DNA from 2 places in the Kitasatospora sp. NPDC007106 genome. Region 2 is predicted to be linked to the other one. Evidence: riboswitches for the same ligand, from Rfam matches in the RefSeq annotation. Region 2 holds a riboswitch; the other holds the start of a gene.
The links. Region 2 has a riboswitch for cyclic di-AMP ahead of ABZ641_RS09615 (transglycosylase family protein). Riboswitches for the same ligand answer to the same signal wherever they lie in the genome.
Positions count from the first base shown of each region.

Region 1: it holds a riboswitch for cyclic di-AMP, as region 2 does, so the genes downstream of both, ABZ641_RS27100 (transglycosylase family protein) here and ABZ641_RS09615 (transglycosylase family protein) in region 2, are expected to answer to the same signal.

Region 1 is NZ_JBEYFP010000503.1:81-4,033, forward strand. Features, by position in the region: gene ABZ641_RS27095 (hypothetical protein) at 1-204, opposite strand; gene ABZ641_RS27100 (transglycosylase family protein) at 378-1,550, opposite strand; cyclic di-AMP (ydaO/yuaA leader) riboswitch at 1,556-1,754, opposite strand; gene ABZ641_RS27105 (hypothetical protein) at 2,021-2,206, opposite strand; gene ABZ641_RS27110 (hypothetical protein) at 2,349-3,953, shown strand, end outside.
Region 2 is NZ_JBEYFP010000065.1:2,447-18,641, reverse strand. Features, by position in the region: gene ABZ641_RS09640 (NAD(P)/FAD-dependent oxidoreductase) at 1-535, opposite strand, end outside; gene ABZ641_RS09635 (Ppx/GppA phosphatase family protein) at 975-1,916, opposite strand; partial or broken gene ABZ641_RS09630 (DUF501 domain-containing protein) at 2,054-2,563, opposite strand; gene ABZ641_RS09625 (septum formation initiator family protein) at 2,560-2,994, opposite strand; gene eno (phosphopyruvate hydratase) at 3,099-4,385, opposite strand; gene ABZ641_RS09615 (transglycosylase family protein) at 4,590-5,420, opposite strand; cyclic di-AMP (ydaO/yuaA leader) riboswitch at 5,425-5,590, opposite strand; gene ABZ641_RS09610 (cytochrome P450) at 5,803-7,092, opposite strand; gene ABZ641_RS09605 (SDR family NAD(P)-dependent oxidoreductase) at 7,355-7,783, shown strand; gene ABZ641_RS09600 (MazG family protein) at 7,741-8,733, opposite strand; gene ABZ641_RS09595 (glycosyltransferase) at 8,715-10,094, opposite strand; gene ABZ641_RS09590 (beta-glucanase) at 10,476-11,279, shown strand; gene ABZ641_RS09585 (hypothetical protein) at 11,293-11,541, opposite strand; gene ABZ641_RS09580 (hypothetical protein) at 11,885-12,292, opposite strand; partial or broken gene ABZ641_RS09575 (glutamine synthetase) at 13,269-13,355, opposite strand; gene ABZ641_RS09570 (NACHT domain-containing protein) at 14,011-16,195, opposite strand, start outside.

The DNA of each region.
Region 1 (3,953 bases), on a different contig from region 2:
TCAGCCTTCTTCGACGGTGCGGTGGGGGCGGGTGGTGCGTTCGGCGTCGGCGGCGTCGCCGGTGCGGGCCTCGGTGCGGCGGCTGCGGGCCAGGTAGTCGCGGACGATCAGCTCCACCGCGTCCTGCGGGTTGCCCGCCCCGACGGCCAGCATGACCTCGATCGCCAGATCGGCGTCCAGCGTGACGGTGACCTTCGCTGCCATGGCGGCTCCTCAACTCCGTGGGAGCGTCAGCCTATCCGCGCGGGCAGGCCGCAGCCCCGGGGCGGCGGGAGGCCGCTCCGGGGCTGCGGAGGGGGAGAGGAGCGCCCGGGCCGAGGGACCCAGGTACGGCTTCGGGCGCCTGCCCCGGCGTGTGTGACGCCGGGAGGGGCGGTTCAGACCCGGCCGGCGAAGTCCGGGGCCCAGTTGGCGATGGTCTGGACGCGGACGCCGGCGCTCGGGTTGGCGGCCTCGACGTACTTGCCGTCGCCGATGTAGAGCGCGACGTGGTGCACGCCGGAGTTGCTGCCGTTGTTGGACCAGAACAGCAGGTCGCCCGGCTGCAGGTTGTCCAGCGAGACGCGGGTCGAGTAGTCGGCCTGGTCGGCGGCGACGCGCGGGACGGAGATGCCCGCGGCGCGCAGCGCGGCCTGGGTGAGGCCGGAGCAGTCCCAGCCGCCGTTGCCGGTGCCGCCGTAGATGTAGGCCTGGCCCACCTTGGAGAGCGCGAAGTTGACCGCGGCGGCCTTGGAGCCGGTGGCGGTCTGCGCGGTCGTGGTGGTGGTGCTCGCCTTGACCGCGGTGGTCGCCGGCTTGGCGGCGGCCGGGGCGGCCTGGGCCGGGGTGGAGGACGCCTTGGCGGGGGTGCCCAGCGACAGCTTCTGGCCCGGGTAGATGGTGTGCGGACCGTTCTTCAGGACCGACTTGTTGATCTCGTAGAGCTTCTGCCAGCCGCCCTGGACGTGGTTGTGCTCGGCGATGGTCGACAGCCAGTCGCCGGCCCGCACGGTGTAGGTGGCGCCGTGGCTCCACTGGCCCTGCCGGGACTTCTGGCCCTGCCAGGCCTTGCCGTCCTGCGAGGTGCCGGTGGAGGCGGTCGAGCCGGTGGAGGCGGCCGGCGCGGCCGGCGCGGCCGGCTGGGCGGGGGTGGTGGCCGCCGGGGCCGGGGTGGAGGCGGAGCCGCCGGTGTTGATCTCGGGGGCCGGACCGCCCTTGGTCAGGCCGGCCTTGACGGAGCAGACGGGCCAGGCGCCGGGGCCCTGGACGGCCAGCACCTTCTCGGCGACGGCGATCTGCTGGTCCTTGGTGGCCAGGTCGGCGCGGGAGGCGTAGCTGCCGCCGCCGAAGGAGGTCCAGGTGCTGTTGGTGAACTGGAGGCCGCCGTAGAAGCCGTTGCCGGTGTTGATGTGCCAGTCGCCGGAGGACTCGCACTGGGCGACCTTGTCCCAGGTGGAGACCGAGGCGGCGGAGGCGGTGCCGGCGGCCAGCGACGGGATGCTGAGGCCGATGCCGACGACGCCGGTGGTGGCGAGAATGCGGCGGCCGCGCTTGGAGTTGATGGACAGCATGAAGCAGCGTTCCTCTCCCACGCCTGCGAGGTGAGCTGTCGGATTCGGGCTGGAGTTGCCCGGCCGCGCGCGCAGGATCCGGCGATCCCTCGCCGTTTCCGCGCGTGCGGCTTCACCCCAAGCCGGGGAGCGGTGCTGGACCGCTCCCGGGCGACTTACCTGGTTCCCCCGCCCCTGCCGAAGTGCGTTTCGCATTGCCAGTCGGACCGCCGGCAGGACTCGGCGTTCGGGCCAACTGGGTCCGTGTGACCACGAACGTGGGAGGACATTAGACAGAGTTAAGTTCAAACCGCAAACATGTGTGATGCCGGTCACAGCCGATCTTGGTATATTCCATGATCGACCCCTTGATCTTTTCGTGATCGACTTCTGTCGATTTCCGGCAAGGCCCTTCCGGGAAAACCGGCCTGTTTATGCTTCAGGACGGGGGGCCGGGCGACGGCCCGGGGGAGGGGTCGACCGCTCATGGATCACCACGGGCAGCACCGGGAGGCGGAGTCCGGCGGAGTGCCGCGACGGCCGGCGCCGCACCGCCGGGTCGGCCGGCGCAGGATGCTCGTCTGGCTCGGGATCTCCACCGCCGCGGCCGCGGTCGGCGGCGGCGAGTTGGCCCGCCGTGCGCTCGCCTCGTCGGCCGCGCCGGCGTCGGCGGCCACGCCCCTCCCTGCGGCCTCCGGAGGGCCCTCTGCCGGGCATGCGCGGGCTGCCCCGGCTCCTGTCGGCCCCTCGCCCTCCCCGGTCGATCTGACGGGCCGCCGCTGGTCCGACCCGGCGGGCTGGGGCGGCGCCGTCCCCGGGGTGAGGAGCGCCGTCAGGATCGCCGACCGCGTCCTGCTGGACGCCGACGCGTCGATCGGCTCCCTGGTGGTCGAGCCGGGCGGCTCGCTGGTCTTCGCCCCCGGGCGCAGCCTCACGCTCTCCTCCGCGGGCGCCGTGGAGGTCCGCGGCGTCCTGGCGCTGGCCCCGGCGGACGGCTCCGTGCACACCCTGAGATTTCCGTCCGTGAACGAACGAAGCTTCCGCGGCGGCGGCATGACGGTGGTGGAGGGGGACACCGGGCTCTGGGTGACCGGCACCGGCTACCTGCGGCTGGACGGCGCCGCCAAGACCGCCTGGGTCCGCGCCGCCGCCGCGCTGCGGGCCGGCGACACCGAGCTGCGGCTGGCCGAGCCGCCCGTCGGCTGGCGGGCGGGCGACGAGCTGGCCGTCACGCCGACCGGACCCCCGAGCGAGGACGAATTCTCCACCCGGTACGATCTGTGCACGATCAGACGGGTCGACGGCAAGACCGTCACGCTGACCGCACCCCTGGCACACCCGCACCCGCGGGTGACCGCCGGCGGCGGCGTCGCGGTCGGCGCCGAGGTGCTCAACCTGACCCGCAGCGTCCGGATCGAGGGCACCGCCGAGGGCCGTGCCCACGTCCACCTGACCAGCTCGCGCCGGGCCGACGTCCGGCACGCCGCGCTGCGCTGGCTCGGCCCGCGGCAGCCGGGCAAGGAGACCTGGAACGGCTCGTCGGTCACCGAGCCCGTGCTCGGCCGGTACGGCCTGCACTTCCACATGCTCGGCGACACCTCCCGCGGCACCGTCGTCGAGGGCGTGGTGGTCCGCGACAGCGGCAGCCACGCCTTCGTCCCGCACGCCAGCCACGGCATCACCTTCCGCAGCTGCATCAGCCACAACACCTGGGAGGACGCCTACTGGTGGGACGGCCCGCTGGACACCCGCACCCCGCAGGCGCCGTCCGACGACATCACCTACGAGTCCTGCGTGGCCTCCCGCACCGTCCACGAGCCGAACCCCCGCGGCTACCGGCTCACCGGCTTCTCGCTCGGCGCCGGCACCGGCGGCACCGCTCGCGACTGCGTGGCCGTCGGCGTCCAGGGCGCCACCGGCGCCTCGGGCTACGAGTGGCCGGAGACCAGCGAGGGCGTCTGGACCTTCGAGCGCTGCCTGGCCCACAACAACCTCGAGAACGGCCTCTTCGTCTGGCTGAACGCCCGTCACCACCACACCCTGGAACGCTTCGTCGCGTACCACAACGGCGGCTGGGGCGTCGAGCACGGCGCCTACCTCAACGACTTCGACTACAACGGCGGCGTGCTGTACGGCAACGGCGCCGGGGGAGTGGCCGTGCACGCGCTCGGCCGGGACAAGGGCACCGTCTTCGACGGCCTGCTGATCGACGCCGCGGGCCAGTCCGACTACGCGGTCGCCACGGCCAAACACCAGCTCGCCGGAACGACGGTGACGATCGGTCGGAGCCACCTGACGGGCTATCGGAAGGCCGGCGTCGCGTTCCGGGCCACCGCGGACGGCGAGCCGGACGACATCGCCGTGCTGGACTGCTCCTTCGGCGGCAACGAGGTGTGGCTCGACCCGCAGGCACCAGAACCGGCC
Region 2 (16,195 bases):
TCTCGACACCCGCGAAACCGCCGCCGACGACCACGAAGGTCAGGGCCTTGCGGCGGACGTCCGCGTCGGCGGTGGACTCGGCCTTGTCGAGCTGCGCCATGACGTGGTTGCGGAGGCTGATCGCCTCCTCGACCGTCTTCATGCCGATGCCGTGCTCGGCGAGGCCGGGGATCGGGAAGGTGCGGGAGACCGAGCCGGTGGCCACGACCAGGTAGTCGAAGGGCAGCTCGTACGAGTCGCCGGCCGCGGGCTGGATGGTGGCGACCTTGCGGGCGTGGTCCACACCGGTGACAGCACCGGTGAGCACCTCCGCCTTCTTGAGGGCGCTGCGCAGCGGCGCGACGAGGTTGCGGGGCGCGACGTTGCCGCCGGCCGCCTCGGGAAGGAAGGGCAGGTACGTCATGTAGGACCGCGGGTCGACGACCGTGACGGTCGCCTCCCCGTAGCGCATCTTCTTGAGGATGCGCATCGCGGCATACAGGCCGACGTAACCACCGCCGACAATGAGGATGCGAGGACGCTCCGTGGTGCTCATATCGGAAAGTATCCACCCCCATCTGACGGGCACTTCGTGAGGCCCGTCACAAGCCTCTGGACACCCCCTGCTACACTGCGCGCCCGCATTTCGGGGGTGTGGCGGCCCGCTCACGGCGGCGGGGGGTGCGGAGTGATGCCGCGGGGGGTCACGGCCCTGTTGAGCAGCAACGATCCCGGTGGCGCCCGAGTTCCCGGGCGGAATTTCGAATCCATCGGCCATCGGCGAGCCCTGCCTGCGATCCGCTGGCTGAACACGGAGGGCGACCTTCGGTCCCACATAACGGACGGAGCGGACACCGGAGTGCGTCGAAAGGCTGGTCGGCCATGTGAAGAAATTCACGAAGGTTCTGGCGACACACCGCGCAGCAGGCGGCCCCGGGCGCCTGCCGGGTGGCATCGCGGCGCTCCGGGGCCGTTCGGGTAAGCCCCCGCAGTGGTCAGCGGGCAATACTCCAGGCGATGCCGTCGAGGATGTCGTGCTCGCTGACGACCACCTCGGCGGCGCCGGTGCGCTCCATGATCTCCAGCAGCACGAGGGCGCCGGCGGCGATCACGTCGGCCCGGCCCGGGTGCATCACCGGGATCGCCATCCGCTCGGCGTGGGTGGAGTGCAGCAGCCGGGTCGCCGTCGCGCGGACCTGCTCGACGTCCAGCCGGGCGTGGTGGATCTTCCCGGAGTCGTACTCCGGGAGGCCCAGGACGATGCCGGCCACGGTGGTGACGGTGCCGGCCAGGCCGACCAGGGTGGCCGCCTCGGTGAGCGGCACCGTCTCGGCGGCGGTGTCCAGCGCGGCGAGGATGTCGGTCTTGGCCCGGGCGATCTGATCCTCCGTCGGCAGCTCGGCGCCGCCGAAGTGCCGCTCGGTCATCCGGACGCAGCCGATGTCGACCGAGCGGGCGGCCTGCACCTCGTCACCGCCGAGCACGAACTCGGTGGAGCCGCCGCCGAGGTCGAAGACCAGGTACGGGGGCTTGAGGGAGCCGCCGGTGAGCTCCTTGGTGGCGCCGGTGAAGGAGAGCCGGGCCTCCTCGTCGCCGCTGACCACCTCGGGGACGACGCCGAGGATGCCGCGCACGCCCTCGGTGAACTCCGCGGCGTTCTCGGCGTCGCGGGAGGCGCTGGTGGCGACGAAGCGGATCCGCTCCGGGCCCACCCCGTGCGCCGCGACGATCTCCGCGTACTCGCGGCAGGCGGCGAAGGTGCGCTCCAGGGCGTCCGGGTGGAGCCGGCCGGTGGAGTCGACGCCCTGGCCGAGCCGGTTGATGATCATCCGGCGGTCGAGGTCGGCGATCTCCCCGGTCGCCGGGTCGAGGTCGGCGATCAGCAGCCGGATCGAGTTGGTGCCGCAGTCGATCGCGGCGACCCGGGTGGCGGTCACTGGTCCTCCTCCTCGGCGCGGGCGCGCTTGGCGGCGCGCTCGGCGGTCTTCTGCTCCTTGGCCGCGATGACCGCGGCGTGGTCCTGCTCCTTGGCCCGGTTGCGCAGGACCCGCTCGCCGGCCGCCTCGACCTCGGCCGGGGAGACGCACGGGCCCTTGGCCCACCAGTCCTCCAGCATGCCGATGGCCTCGTCGCCGAGCGGGTTGACGCCCTCGCCGGCCGCCAGCGAGTGGCCGACCAGCACGTGCAGGCACTTGACCCGGTCGGGCATGCCGCCGGCGCTGGGGAAGCCCTCCAGCACCTCGATGGCGTCGCGGCGGGCGATGTAGTCCTCGTGGGCCGCGCGGTAGGCGGCGGCGAGCTCCGGGTCCTCGGCGAGGCGGGTGCTCTGATCCTTCATCACGCCGTCGGCCTCCAGGGTGCCGATCAGCGAGGCCGCCTTGGGGCAGGTCAGGTAGTAGAGCGTCGGGAAGGGCGTGCCGTCGGGCAGCCGGGGTGCCGTCTCGACCACGTCGGGGTTGCCGCAGGGGCAGCGGTGGGCCACCCCGCGCAGCCCGCGCGGGACCCGGCCGAGCTGGGCGGCGATGGCGGCGACGTCGGCGTCCGACACGGTGCCGTCGGTGGCGGGGTGCTGTTCAGAGGTCATGGCGTGCTGTCTTCGTGAGGAGCGGGCGTCGAGTCGGCCAGGTCGACCGACTCGAGGACGGTGGTGTACCAGGGCTTGGCCGCCCTGACCGGGCCGGTGGGCAGCGCGTCGGCGGAGGCCGGGCCGGGGGACGCGGAGGGGTCGACCGAGACGAACGGGGTCTCGCCGGGCATCGCGAAGTGCAGCCGCTCGCGGGCCTGCGCCTTCACGTACTCCGGGTCCTGCCAGCGGGCCTTCGCCCGCCGGAGCTCGTCGACCTGCTGCCGGGCGTGCTCCGCCCTGGCCCGCTGGTCGGCGATCTCCGAGCGCTGCGTCAGGAACTGCCGGGTGGGGTAGGCGAGTATCGCCACCAGCGAGCACAGGACGAGCACGAGCACGGTGGCGCGGCTGGTGAAGCGCGGACGCCCCGCCAGTCCCGGGATCTTCCACATCGCTCGTACCCCTCCTGCTCACGCCGGTGCCCCGGCCCCCACCCTACGGGGTGGTTGCCGGGGCACCGGTCCAGCGGCCGTGTGTCAGCGCGCGGGTGTCAGCCTCAGCCCTCGTACTTGTAGCGGGGGAACGCGCCCCGGCCGGCGTACTCGGCGGCGTCGTCGAGGATCTCCTCGATGCGCAGCAGCTGGTTGTACTTGGCGACGCGCTCGGAGCGGGCCGGGGCGCCGGTCTTGATCTGGCCGCAGTTGGTGGCGACGGCGAGGTCGGCGATGGTGACGTCCTCGGTCTCGCCGGAGCGGTGCGACATCATGCAGCGGTAGCCGTTGCGCTGGGCCAGCTCGACGGCGTCCAGGGTCTCGGTGAGCGAGCCGATCTGGTTGACCTTCACCAGCAGCGCGTTGGCGGTGCCGGTCTCGATGCCGCGGCGCAGGCGCTCCGGGTTGGTGACGAACAGGTCGTCGCCGACCAGCTGGACCTTGTCGCCCAGCTTGTCGGTCATGGCCTTCCAGCCGTCCCAGTCCGACTCGTCCAGCGGGTCCTCGATGGAGACCAGCGGGTACGCGGCGACCAGCTCGGCGTAGTAGTCGATGAGCTCGGCGGAGGAGATCGCCTTGCCCTCGAAGGTGTAGGCGCCGTCGTTGTGGAACTCGGAGGAGGCGACGTCCAGGGCGAGCGCGACGTCCTTGCCCGGGGTGTAGCCGGCCTTCTTGATGGCCTCGACGATGAGGTCGAGCGCCTCGCGGTTGGAGTCCAGGTTCGGCGCGAAGCCGCCCTCGTCGCCGAGGCCGGTGGACAGGCCGCGCTCCTTCAGCACGCCCTTGAGGGTGTGGTAGACCTCGACGCCCCAGCGGACGGCCTCGGAGAAGGACTCCGCGCCGATCGGGGCGATCATGAACTCCTGGATGTCGACGTTGGAGTCCGCGTGCGAGCCGCCGTTGAGGATGTTCATCATCGGGACGGGCAGCACGTGGGCGTTGGGGCCGCCCAGGTAGCGGAACAGCGGCAGGTCGCTGGCCTCGGAGGCGGCGTGCGCCACGGCGAGGGAGACGCCGAGGATCGCGTTGGCGCCGAGCGAGGACTTGTCGGGGGTGGCGTCCAGGTCGAGCATGGCCTGGTCGATCAGGCGCTGCTCGGTGGCGTCGTAGCCGACCAGCTCCGGGCCGATCTGCTCGATGACGGCGAGGACGGCCTTCTCCACGCCCTTGCCGAAGTAGCGGTTCTTGTCGCCGTCGCGAAGCTCCAGGGCCTCGAAGGCACCGGTGGAGGCACCGGACGGGACAGCGGCACGACCGGTGCTGCCGTCGTCGAGGCCGACCTCGACCTCGACCGTGGGGTTACCGCGGGAGTCGAGGATTTCGCGGGCTACGACGACATCAATGGACGGCACGAGGCATCTCCTAGCGGAAGCGGATGAGGGTCGTTACGACCAGAGCCTAACCGCACGGGCCCACCGGGCCGTGCCGCGCATGGCCCTGTCTCACCGTGTGGCCGGTCTACTCGCCGGTAGTTCACCTGAAGGACCACAAAACCGGCCGCCCGCCCGCGGGTGCCGCCCCGCGGGCGGACGGACCGTTCGTACCGTGCCGGACCGTCAGGCCAGGCGCAGCTGCTGGCCGGGCAGGATCAGGTCCGGATCGGCGCCGACGGCCTCGCGGTTGTTCGTGTACAGCTGCTCCCAGCCGCCGGGCAGCCCGTGCGCGGCGGCGATGCCGGACAGCGTGTCGCCCTCCTGCACGGTGTACTGCTCGCGGCCGAGGGAGGGCACCGGAACGGCCTGCAGGGTGCGGGCGCCCTCGTCGGCGCCGTCGTCGGCCGGGTCGGCCGGGTCGGCCGGCCCGGTGGGCGCCGGCGGCAGGTGGCGCTCGTAGACCTCCTGGTGCGCCGTCCAGTACCACTGGTCGTCCTTCTGGTACCAGTACACGCCGGAGTCCGCGTCGAAGCCGCCGCGGCCGGGGAACTGCGGCGACGGCGACGACGGGGCCGCCGGGGCCGCCGGGGCCTGCGTCCGTCCGGTGCCGCTGCGCGTCCCGCCGCTCCCGGCGGACGCGCGGGTCAGGCCGGCGCGTTTGGAACACACCGGCCACGCGCCGGGCCCCTGGGAGGCCAGCACCTTCTCGGCGACGGCGATCTGTTCGCTCTTGCTCGCCTGGTGGGCGAGCGGGGCGTACCGGGCGCCGCCGAACCCCTTCCAGGTCCGGGCGGTGAACTGCAGCCCGCCGTAGAAGCCGTTGCCGGTGTTGATCCTCCAGTTGCCGCCGCTCTCGCACTGGGCGACCTTGTCCCAGATCGAGACGGGGGCGGCATGGGCTCCGCCCGCGGTGAGCAGCGGCAGGGCGAGGCCGACACCCGTGACACCCGCGACGGCGACCGCCTTCTCGGCGGACGTCCTGCGGCGGTGGCGGCCAGGTCCGGTGAAGAGCATGGGTTGTCCCTCTCCGAACGCCTGCGAGGTGAGCTGTCGGGTTCGGACCGGGAGGCTGGCCCGGCCGCGGCCGCAGGAGGGGCCCTGCTGACGCGGCTTCACCCCTAGCCGTGGGGACGGCGACGAACGTGGTTCCCCCGCCCCTGTCCTGGGTCTCGGTCGTGAGGCCCGGGCACGGCGGACAGGATTCGGCGTTGCCGTGCCGGGGTCCGCGGCTGCGGACTGTTCGGGAGAGTAAGCAGATCGAACGACCGATCACAAGCTCATATCGCGGGTATCACGGAGCAATTACGGAGAGCCGATAATCGCCCACGAACGATGCAGGTTTCTCCTGATTGACGAGTGTTCAGATCCGACCGGATCCGACCGGTGCGACACACCGTCAGACCGTGTCGCGCCGCCCGGACGGCCCTGCCGGGGTGAAGGCGACCGGCAGCTCGCGCAGGCCCCGCATGATGAGGCCGCCGCGCCAGCGCAGGTCCGCCGGGTCGGCGTCCAGGGCGAGGTCCGGCAGCCGGGTCAGCAGCGTCGCCAGGGCGGCCCGGCCCTCCAGGCGGGCCAGCGGGGCGCCGATGCAGTAGTGGATGCCGTGGCCGAAGCCCAGGTGCGGGTTGTCGGCGCGGGCGAGGTCCAGGGTGTTCTCGTCGGAGAACCGGGCCGGGTCGCGGTCGGCCGCCGCCAGCACCACCAGCACCGGGTCGCCGACCGGGATCTCCACCCCGCCGATCGTCAGCGGCCGGGTCGCGAACCGCCAGGTGGCCAGCTCCACCGGCCCGTCGTAGCGCAGCAGCTCCTCGATGCCGGTCTCCAGCAGGCCGCTCTCGCCGCGTGCCACCGACTCCTGCAGCAGCGCCCGCTGCCCGGGGTTGCGCAGCAGGGCGTGCAGGCCGTTGCCGATCAGGTTGACGGTGGTCTCGAAGCCGGCGAACAGCAGGATGAAGGCCATCGCCGCGGCCTCGTTCTCGGTCAGGTGCTCGCCGTGGTCGCTGGCCCGGATCAGCCCGGAGATCAGGTCGTCGCCGAGGTCGGCCCGCTTGCGGTGGATCAGCTCCGCCAGGTACGTGCGGATCCGCTTCACGGCCCGGCCGACGCCGCCGCGCTGCCCGCCGGGCTGGCCCGGCTTGGTGTGTCGCAGCATCATGCCGGCCCAGTCCCGGAAGTCGTCCTGGTCCTCCGGCGGCACGCCGAGCAGGTCGCAGATCGCGTAGATCGGCAGCGGGAAGGCGAACTCGTGGATCAGGTCGGCCGTGCCGCGCCCGGCGAAGGAGTCGATCAGCCGGTCGGTGAGCTGCTGCACCCGCGGCTCGAACTCCGCCACCCGGCGCGGCGTGAACGCCTTGGAGACCAGCCGGCGCAGCCGGGTGTGGTCCGGCGGGTCGATGTTCAGCAGGTGGGTCATCAGGTCGGCCTGCCGCTCGCCCGGGATGCCGACCCTGCCGGAGCGGTGCGCCTGCTCGCTGTGGTGCACCGGGTTCTTGGAGAGCCGGGCGTCCGCGAGCGCCTGCCGGGCGTCCGCGTACCGGGTCACCAGCCAGGCGTCCACCCCGCTGGGCAGCGTGGTGCGGTGCACCGGCGCGTGCTCGCGCAGCCAGGCGTACGCGGGGTAGGGGTCGGCGGCGAACTCCCAGGTGAAGAGTTCGGGTCGGTCGTCGGGTCGGGGGGTCTCCGGCATGCCCCGACCGTATCCGCTGCCGGGCGCCCCTCCCGACGGTGCCCGACCGGCCCGCCCGGCCCGCGCGGGCGCCGTCGGGAGGCGCTGCCCGAGGGCCCGTGCGGGACGGCCGGATCCGATCGGCCCGGACGGGCGTGAGCCTGGTCACCTGGGGGGTAATCCCTGTTGCGGAGGGTCGCGAGGTGCCTACGATCCTCCGATAACCGTGAGGGCGGACGTGCGGAGCCGCCCGCGGGGTGTCGTGCTCAGAGAGGAGCAGGCCGTGCGAGTAGCCGGGGCAGTGGTCGTCATCGCCGTACTGAGCGGGGGCGAGGGGGCCGACCTGGCCCGCCGCTTCGCCGCCGCGGGCGCCGCGGGCATGCTCGTCGCCGATCTGCGCCCGGGTGTCGCGGAGGACCTCGCCACCGAGCTCGACCGCCCCGGCTGCCCGGTCGTCGGCGTCAGCGGCGACGTCCACCAGCCCAGCGACGTCGCCGCCCTGGTCGACACCGCGAGCAAGCACCTCGGCCGGATCGACCTCTTCGCCGTCGCCGGCCCGCACGGCGAGCGGATCGTCTCCTTCGCCGACCTGGACGACAACCTCGCCCCGCTGGCCGAGCTGCTCGCCCTGGTCGGCGAGGCGATCAGCGAGGTCGTCCCGCCGCAGCGTCAGTCCGACAGCCCCTCGGCCGTCCGCACCGCCGTCCGGTAGCGCCGCGCGGCACCGCGCAGCGCCGCGTCGACGTCCACGCCGGCGTCGTAGGCGCGCTGCGCCACGGCCAGCAGCAGCTCGCCGACGTTCTCCGCGGTCAGCTCCCGCGGCAGTTCGTACGGGGCGTCCGGCACGGCGGTGAAGCCGGCCCGGCGCACCCGGGACACCAGCTTGGCCGCGTACGCGAGGGCGGGCAGGCCCGACGGGACGCCGTCCAGCACCGACTCCCGCTGCTTCTCGGCGGCCTTCAGCTGCTCCCAGTTGGCCTCGACCTGGTCGGAGCCGGTGGCCTCCACGTCGCCGAAGACGTGCGGGTGGCGGTACATGAGCTTCTCGACGATGTCGCCGGCCACGTCGTCGACGGAGAACGGGTCCTCCGGGTGCTCCTCGGCGATCCGCGCGTGGAAGAAGACCTGCAGCAGGACGTCGCCGAGCTCCTCGCGCAGCGTCTCCCGGTCGCCCTCCTCGATCGCCTCGACGAGCTCGTACGCCTCCTCGACCAGGTACTTCACCAGCGACTCGTGGGTCTGCTCGGCGTCCCAGGGGCAGCCGCCGGGCGAGCGCAGCCGGTCCATCACCGAGGCGAGGTCGAGCAGCCGCGCGCCCGGCAGGTCGTACGAGCCGGGCAGCAGCTCGATCTCGGGGACGCTGCCCGCCTCCTCCACCGCGAGCCGGGCCAGGGCGTCGGTGAGGCCCGGGTCGCCGTCCGGGCTGCCCAGCCAGACCACCGGGGCGGCCTCGGCCAGCATCCGGGCGAGCGCCGGAGCGGACGTCCGCTCGACGGTCTCCACCTCGACGCCGGCCTGCCGCAGCGCGGGCAGCTGCGGGTGCTCCGGGTCGGCGGCCAGCACCCGGCCGGCCGACCGCAGGGCCTCCCAGGCGGGCCAGGACAGCAGGCCGGGGGCGACCCGGTGGGTGGTGGTCAGCAGGATCAGCTTCGGAGTCTCCACACCCCCGAACCTACCGTCCCTCGGCGGCGCCCCGACGCGTCCCGCCGGGCGCCGCGGGCGGACCGGTCAGGCGGACGGCGCGCGCTGCGGCAGCCAGTCGGTGGTGCTGTCGACCAGGGCGATCTGCTGCGGGTCCCAGCGGCCGTAGCGGGGGTTGACCTCGACCTTGAGCTCCCGGCCGGCGTCGGCGAGGGCCTTGCGGACCACGGCGTCGCCCTGCTCGGTCCGGGCGTCCTGGCCGGCCGCCGAGGCGATCTTCTTGATGCCGATCTGCTGCCGGTAGAAGCCTCGCCGGAGCCGAGCAGGCCGAGGGCCCGGCGCCGGCGGTCGGAGATCGGGGTGACGACGGTGCGCCGGCGCTGGCGGCCCGTCCAGGAGACCAGGTGCCGGCCCAGCACCCATTCGCGGAACATCACCCAGAGCGCGAAGGCGGTGCCGAGCGTGCCGACCAGCAGGTAGGCGGGGTAGCAGGCGAGCGCCCGCCGCACGCCGAGCTGGAGGCTCGCGGTGGTGAGGGTGACCGCCGCCATGACCAGGAACCACGAGCCGAACCAGCGCACCGCGTCGAACTCGGTGAACCCGGTGGCCAGGTGGTAGAGCAGCGAGACGTAGCCCGCGGCCAGCAGGGCGCTGTCGACCATCATGGCGCCGAAGACCTTGGTGAAGCCCCAGCTGCGGAAGAACAGGCCCTTGTGCTTGTCGATGGCCTGGGCCCAGCCGGAGGCCCAGCGGTGGGTCTGGGCCCAGTACTCGCGCCAGCCGCGGGGGTCGCGGACGGCGACGAACTCGCCGCGGACGAAGCCCGCCGGGCGTCCGTGGCGGTTCATCTTGAGCGCGAGTTCGACGTCCTCGCAGAGGCTGTCGGCGGACCAGCCGCCGACCGCGCGCAGGTCGTCCACCCGGTACAGGCCGGCCGAGCCGGAGAGCACCGCGACCCAGCCGTGCCAGGTCTCGACGATCCGGGAGATCCGGTGCGCCGAGGCCCACTCGACGGCCCGGGAGCGCTGGAAGAGCCCGGTGCTGCTGTGCGGGGTGACCGACAGGCAGACGCCGCCGTAGCCGTGCTCGTCCATCACCCGCAGGCAGGTGTCGAAGACCTGCCGGGAGGCGAAGTAGCCGTCGGCGTCCAGCAGCGCGACATGGCTGGTGGTGACCCGCTCCAGGGCGTGGTTGAGCGAGCGGGGCTTGCTCGCGAAGCCGACCTCGATGACCTCGGCTCCGCATTCCGCGGCGATCCGCGCCGTCCCGTCCGTGCACGAATCCGCAATGACGAGGACTTTCTGCGGCGGCACGCTCTGAGAAAAGGCGGATTCCACCGCGATCGCGATGAAATCCGCCTCGTTGTGTGCCGGAATCAGCACGGTGACCGAATGCGTCACCGGCGTGCGAACCACTTCACCGCCGCGCCGACCGCGGTGGTCGCACCCCCGATGGCCAGCATGGCGAGCGAGGCGACACCGGTATGGGCGAGTCCGTACATTCCCTCTGCCTCCTTTGTTGTTCCGCCCGCGGACGGGTTCCGCCCGACGGTTCCGGCCGACCGGGGAGATGGTGCGGGCCGGTGAATGAGTCAGATGTACCACGCAGCCGTCTGCTGTCAGCTCATCACACAGCACAGTCGCCGCGACTCTCCGTCAATTCATCCGGTCAGCTCTGGATACGGGCATCCGCCGGGCCGACCGCGCATCGTGAAACCACCGGAGCCCCGCCGTCAGCCGGACGGCCGCCGGTCGAGGAGGGACATGCACCCGCTCCATCTGCTGCTGGCGGCCGCGCTCGCCGCGGTCCCGGGCGGCGCCCACCGCGCCGTCCCCGCACCGAGCCGCATCGTGTTCATGGACACCTTCGCCACCCTGGACGTCGGCCCGGGCCGCACCTGGGGCTGGCAGACCGCCGCCTACTCCCGGTGCACCGACAGCAGCGACAACCCGAACGCCTGGAAGCTCGACCGGCTCACCACCGCCGCGCTCTCCACCGCGTCCGGCCACCTCGTCATCACCGCCACCCCGCGGCCGGACGGCGCCTGGAACACCGGGCTGCTCACCACCGGCGACTCCTGCGGCTCCGGCGGCGACAGCGTCCAGGTCCGCACCGGGGACTTCCTGCTCGCCCACATACGCCTGCCGCAGGCCGACACCGGCACCTGGCCCGCACTGTGGACCTGGCGCGACGGCCACAACGAGGTCGACGTCTTCGAATGGCACGCCGACCGGCCGGAGAACATCGAGTTCGTCAACCACGTCCGCAGCGGCGACACCGTCTTCACCGCGCCCTACGTCGGCGCCGGGAAGTGGATCTACATCGGTGCCAGGTTCGGCGCCGACAACACCACCTGGTACATCGGCACCGACCGCAACCGCCTCACCGCCGCCTTCGCCGACCACACCGGTGTCGGCCCCGACTTCGCCGCCTACTTGATCCTCAACCTGTCGGTCAGCGACGGCGCCTTCCACTCCCGCCCGCCGGGCAGCACCCCCGCCACCCTGGAGTCCGACCTGGTGATGATCCAGCGGCCGGCGCCGGTCGGCCTGCCCGACGCGCCCTGACCGGCCGCGGCGCCTACGCCACCTGGAGGCAGTCGCGCCCGGACGTCCCGGCGCTCGACAGGTACGTCCCGGCGGATCCGCCCCCGGCGACGCTCAGCAGCTCCATCCCGTGCCGGCCGCCCGGGCCGTAGCCCAGCGCGGTGAGCCTGCGGCAGAGCTCCGAGGCCTGCGCGTGGTCGGCGCCCGCCACCGCGCTCACCATCAGCGAACGGCGGGGCAGCCCGGACGGCGAGGGCTGCACCAGCACCGTCCCGTGAGCCACGCCCGGCAGGCAACGGACCTCCTCCGGGACGTCCTCCACCACCGCGCCGGGCGCCGTCTCGGCAGCCGGCTCCTCCGAAGCCCCCGGCGCGGCCGGCGGCGCGCACGAGGGCCCCACCGGGACGGGGGCCGGCCGACCGGAGTCCGCCGCGGCCTCCCCGTCCGCCCCGCACCCCGTCACCGTCATCGCCACCAGCCCGGCAGCCGCCACGGCCGCCCACGCCAGTCCCCGCACGCGCATTCCCCGCCCCCGAGCCCGTTCGAACCAGCGATGATCATATCGACGCCGGTGCGGTGTGCTCGGACGTCGCACCCGGCGGCCCCCGCCACCGGCCGGGCGGCGCCTACTGCCCCGCCCACCGCCGAAGTCTCGCGACGGCGTCCGCCTTCGCGGCAGCCGCTCCGGACGTCTCCCCCCGGCTCGCCACGAAGGCGCTGATCGGCGTCCACCGCATCCGCCCCGCGGGCGGCCTCCATCTGACGGCGGGAAAGCCGGTGATCCCGACGACGTACTGCCGGGGGATCACCCGCGTCCACAGGTAGCCCCGCACCGTGAGGTGGCCACCCCTGCACGTCACGCCCAGCCGATAACCCCGTACCCCGAGGACCGCCCCACCGACCACGACCACCCCGGCCACCAGGCGCGACAACCCACCGGCGGCCTCCACCGCGTACACGAGGCCCCCGATCGACGGCACCAGCCCGAGCACGGCATTGGCGACGCGGTTCACCCCCGACGGTGACAGCTCCATGATCCTCCCGCCCTTCGTCCGCACTCGGAGGGTTCCCGCCGTGGGGATTCCCCGTGCCCACCACCCGGCGTCCACCGCACCGCCGTGACGCTCCGCAGCTACCTCCGCCGCGCCCTCCGACGAGTCACGACCACCAGGCGCACGGCGTAGAACGCGACGAACAGCACCGGCAGCACCTGCTGTGGTCTGCGGCTACAGCACCTGCAGGTTCTTACGGAGCAGGCTGTCCTTGACCTGCTCTGATGCCGTCAGCATCTGTCAGCACCGGTTGCTCGGCCCACCTCACACGGCCCGTAGTCCAACTCCTGCTTTAGGAGCACAGGCGTCAGCCACTTGGACTGACCTGGCCCGATACACGCCAGTCGGGAGGCCAGCCAGGCCGCGCCAGCGCCCGCGGTTCCGCTGTTCCCCGCCTAACCGGGCACGGCTGTGGCACGCCGCTCCTAGACCTTGTGGAAGAGCTCTGGAGGTACGTCGGGCGGCATGGCGTTCGTGAGCGTCACGTACGCCGGCCCGTACGGTGTCTCAACGCACCAGTGTTCCCATTGGTCCAGCTCGTGCGAGATGTATCGGCGCATCAGACTGCGGAGCTGGTCCCACTCCGCGGCTGACAGGCGCCCTTCGGGTGCCACGTCATGATCCACCAGCCCCACAGTAGTGAGCCGCACTCAAGGCTGGAAGATGGTGGCTACTGCGGGATTGGCCCCCTTCGTCCCGAAGCAACCCGAGCAGGCCTGGGGCAGTACCGCTGACCTGCGCTAATAGTCTGCAACGTACGCAGTCGTCCGCCGAGGTACGGGTCCCGCTACAACGCGGGCGAGACACTCAACCCGACGGTGCGAGAGGGACACTCCTACCCTCATGGCCCACAGACGGCCCAGGAAGGACGAAAGCCCTGAAAACGCCTCTCGGGCCGGCGGATCGCATCCACCGGCCCGAGGGGCGTCGTACGCTGCAGGCCTGCTCCGGCCCGCGGTTACAGCACCTGGAGGTTCTTGCGCAGCTCGAACGGGGTGACCTCGGAGCGGTACTCCTCCCACTCCTGGCGCTTGTTGCGCAGGAACTGACGCAACGGAATGGCCGCCTGTGGGTTTGCACGGCAGACCACTCCTGACCTGCTGTGAAGCCGTCGCCGCTTGTCAGTGTCCGTCGCCCCCGGTTCCCCTCGCACGGCCCACAGACGGCCCAGGGCCAGACCCCTGCATTACACGGATTGGTGTTGGCTACAGGCCGGGGCCTGCGCGTGACCCACGCTGGACAGCTCTAGGGTTCCGCGCCTTTGGCACCCGTGATTGACCGTCACGTACCACCCGAACCGGCACGACTGTGGCACATAGCCTGTCCCTCGATGCAAGCTACTGGCAACGGGGTAGCTGAGGTCTCTTGTCGAGGCCTGCTAGCGCCCATCATCCGCTGGCGACCAACTGTGGTTGCCACGGTGGCTGTACCTCACTGCAGTACAGCCACCCGTCCGATGCCATACGGCTCTGTCTTCACTTCCCGCTGTCCGTGTATCGGCTGTGGTAATACCGCCCCAACCACAGCAGTTGCGGGATTCGCAGATCACCAAAAGCCTAAGCAAATATCCTTAACTACCGGCCACCAGGTACGAGTTCGATCACCGGGTGAGATACCCCATCATCACTCCCGAATGTCCTGCCACAGGATTCACCACCCGCTATCGTCTCGGCGTCCCGTTTGATCCACCCGACGACAAGCTAGAACCACTTCTGCTCCTCCGCGATTCTAAGAACCGGCCTGACATGCCCCCTGCGCCGGGCGAAGTTATTTTCGGCGGAGGTGAGCAGATTCGATGGCATGTCCCACGCCCTTTCCATTACCTGCTCCGCAAGCGAGCGCGACATTTTGAGCACCTTGGCATCAAATCTCGGACGGACGGGGAAAAACACCCCCGGACCATACTTGCGGTCAATCACAGATAGAAAATCTTGCTCGGAGATCGCATCCACAGAGAACCGCTCCCAGGCGTACTGAATGAGCAATCTTGCCAAAACCGGATCATCCTCAAACTTTCCCGAATTCAGCGCCAGGGCATCCTTCTCCACGCAAGGCTCCACCCTGTCAAAGAATAGCACTACCATGCGGGATCCATTTTTCCATGCATCCCTTGAGTGCAGATTGCTCGGAAGAATCTTTTGTGCCCTGCTGGAGAATCTGCGAGATACCTGGGTAAACTGCAGCAATACGTCGAAATGGTCTACAGAGATCGAATCAACAGCAGACGCAATGCTTCCTCGAAGCTGCATGATCACCTCGGCTTCTGCCCATGTGAACATGGTCGCAAGCCACACTGTCCGCTCAAGTTCTGAAGCAGCTGCGTCAAGCTGCGCCAACCACCATGCATCCTGCTTGCCTCGCCGCTTTGCGTTCCGCACCCGGTCGATGAAGGGGAAGGCAGGGTCAAACAGTCGATCAGCGCCCGCGCCGCGTTCCTTTTGCGAGCGCACCGCGCCCGCGGTGATCCCAATGCAATAGCTAGCCCAGCTTTCGCCAAAGCTTTCGTCGAGCAGTCGACAGAACTCTTTCCAGTGAGAAAGCTCTTTCGCCCCCCCGGATGAGCTAAAGGATTCCTCCATCAACGAACTCAGGCTCACAGTCGCAGCGACGGACGCAGAATTTGAAGACGGGAAATCCTTCACGTCGTGCAGCCGTGATGTCAGGTAGTTGATAATGGGAGGCGAGTCTCCCTCGGTAAACATCGACCAAACTGTCGGGTTAACCATGAACGAAAGAGTTCCCACGAACCCATCGGAAGTCGCCGTAAGCGGATCAGAAAGTACGTACAGGCTGGCTTGACGGCGAAGAATCTCGCTCGCAGCCTCAAAGTAGGCACCAGCTGCAACCAAATCGGGAATGAGCGGCATCAGGAATTCGTCATCCGCACCCAAATCGGCGATACCAATCGCGGGAAACACGTCCAGCCATCCACCAATTTTGATCCATGGCCTCCTGTCCCCTGGGTCCTTCCTAAGGAAATCCTGAAGCCACCTACCCTCGACATTAATAGAGGTGTTCGCCTTCTGCGCCATAATCACGGCGCATGCCGCCCGCGCGCGCTCACTAAATGGATCGGACCCAAGGATTTTCCACATCTTTTCAACCACGTACGAACCGCCGGCCTTGTCGACCAGGAAAAGATTAAGGTCGGAGCTATCGGCCATAATATATGATCGCGCCCTACGCTCCGCCCACCTGATTCCTGGCTTGTCGAAAAGACTGTCGAGGAGGCGCTCCGTAGCAGGCACAGACTGGAAGAACACCCAGTCCTGAAGCAATGCCAAGGCAAGCACGCGCGGATAGTTCATCCCTCGAAACTCGGGCTTGCCGCACAGAATCGCGACTCGCTCGGCCAAGTCAAGGAGCTCGCCCATCGTGAAGCACCCAGCAAAAAAGCGGGTAACGTTCAGCCAATACGAGTTCGGAGCAATACCATCGAATCTGTCTGGCTTCGTGCCACTCGCGGATTGCGTGGCAGAGATGTAGGGGGCAGTATCGTACAGGTAGCGCGCAGCAAAATACTCTCGAAGCGGCTGAACCTCGAACTCGTAAGTCCCCTCCACCCTCGATACGAGGGCGACGATACGGTCCATTCCAGTCAGCAAATCGTCCAGCAGCGCCTCGGGCTGGCGAAGCTCGCGCAGCCTGCTCCGCACTACGGCTTGAAGCTCATCCCGGTCAATTCGACCAGTTGTTCCGCGCCCTTCGGCTCTGGCATGAATGTAGAAGGCCAAGTGCTGATGAATAGAAATTAGGAGATTTCTATGCTCGCGCACAATTGAGCTCTTCTCCACCTCGCGATTAAAATATGACTCAACATAGGAATCGTATAGCTCTGTCCTTTTGTCGGGCAGACTCGGCCCCTTATGGAGAATCAAACTCAGC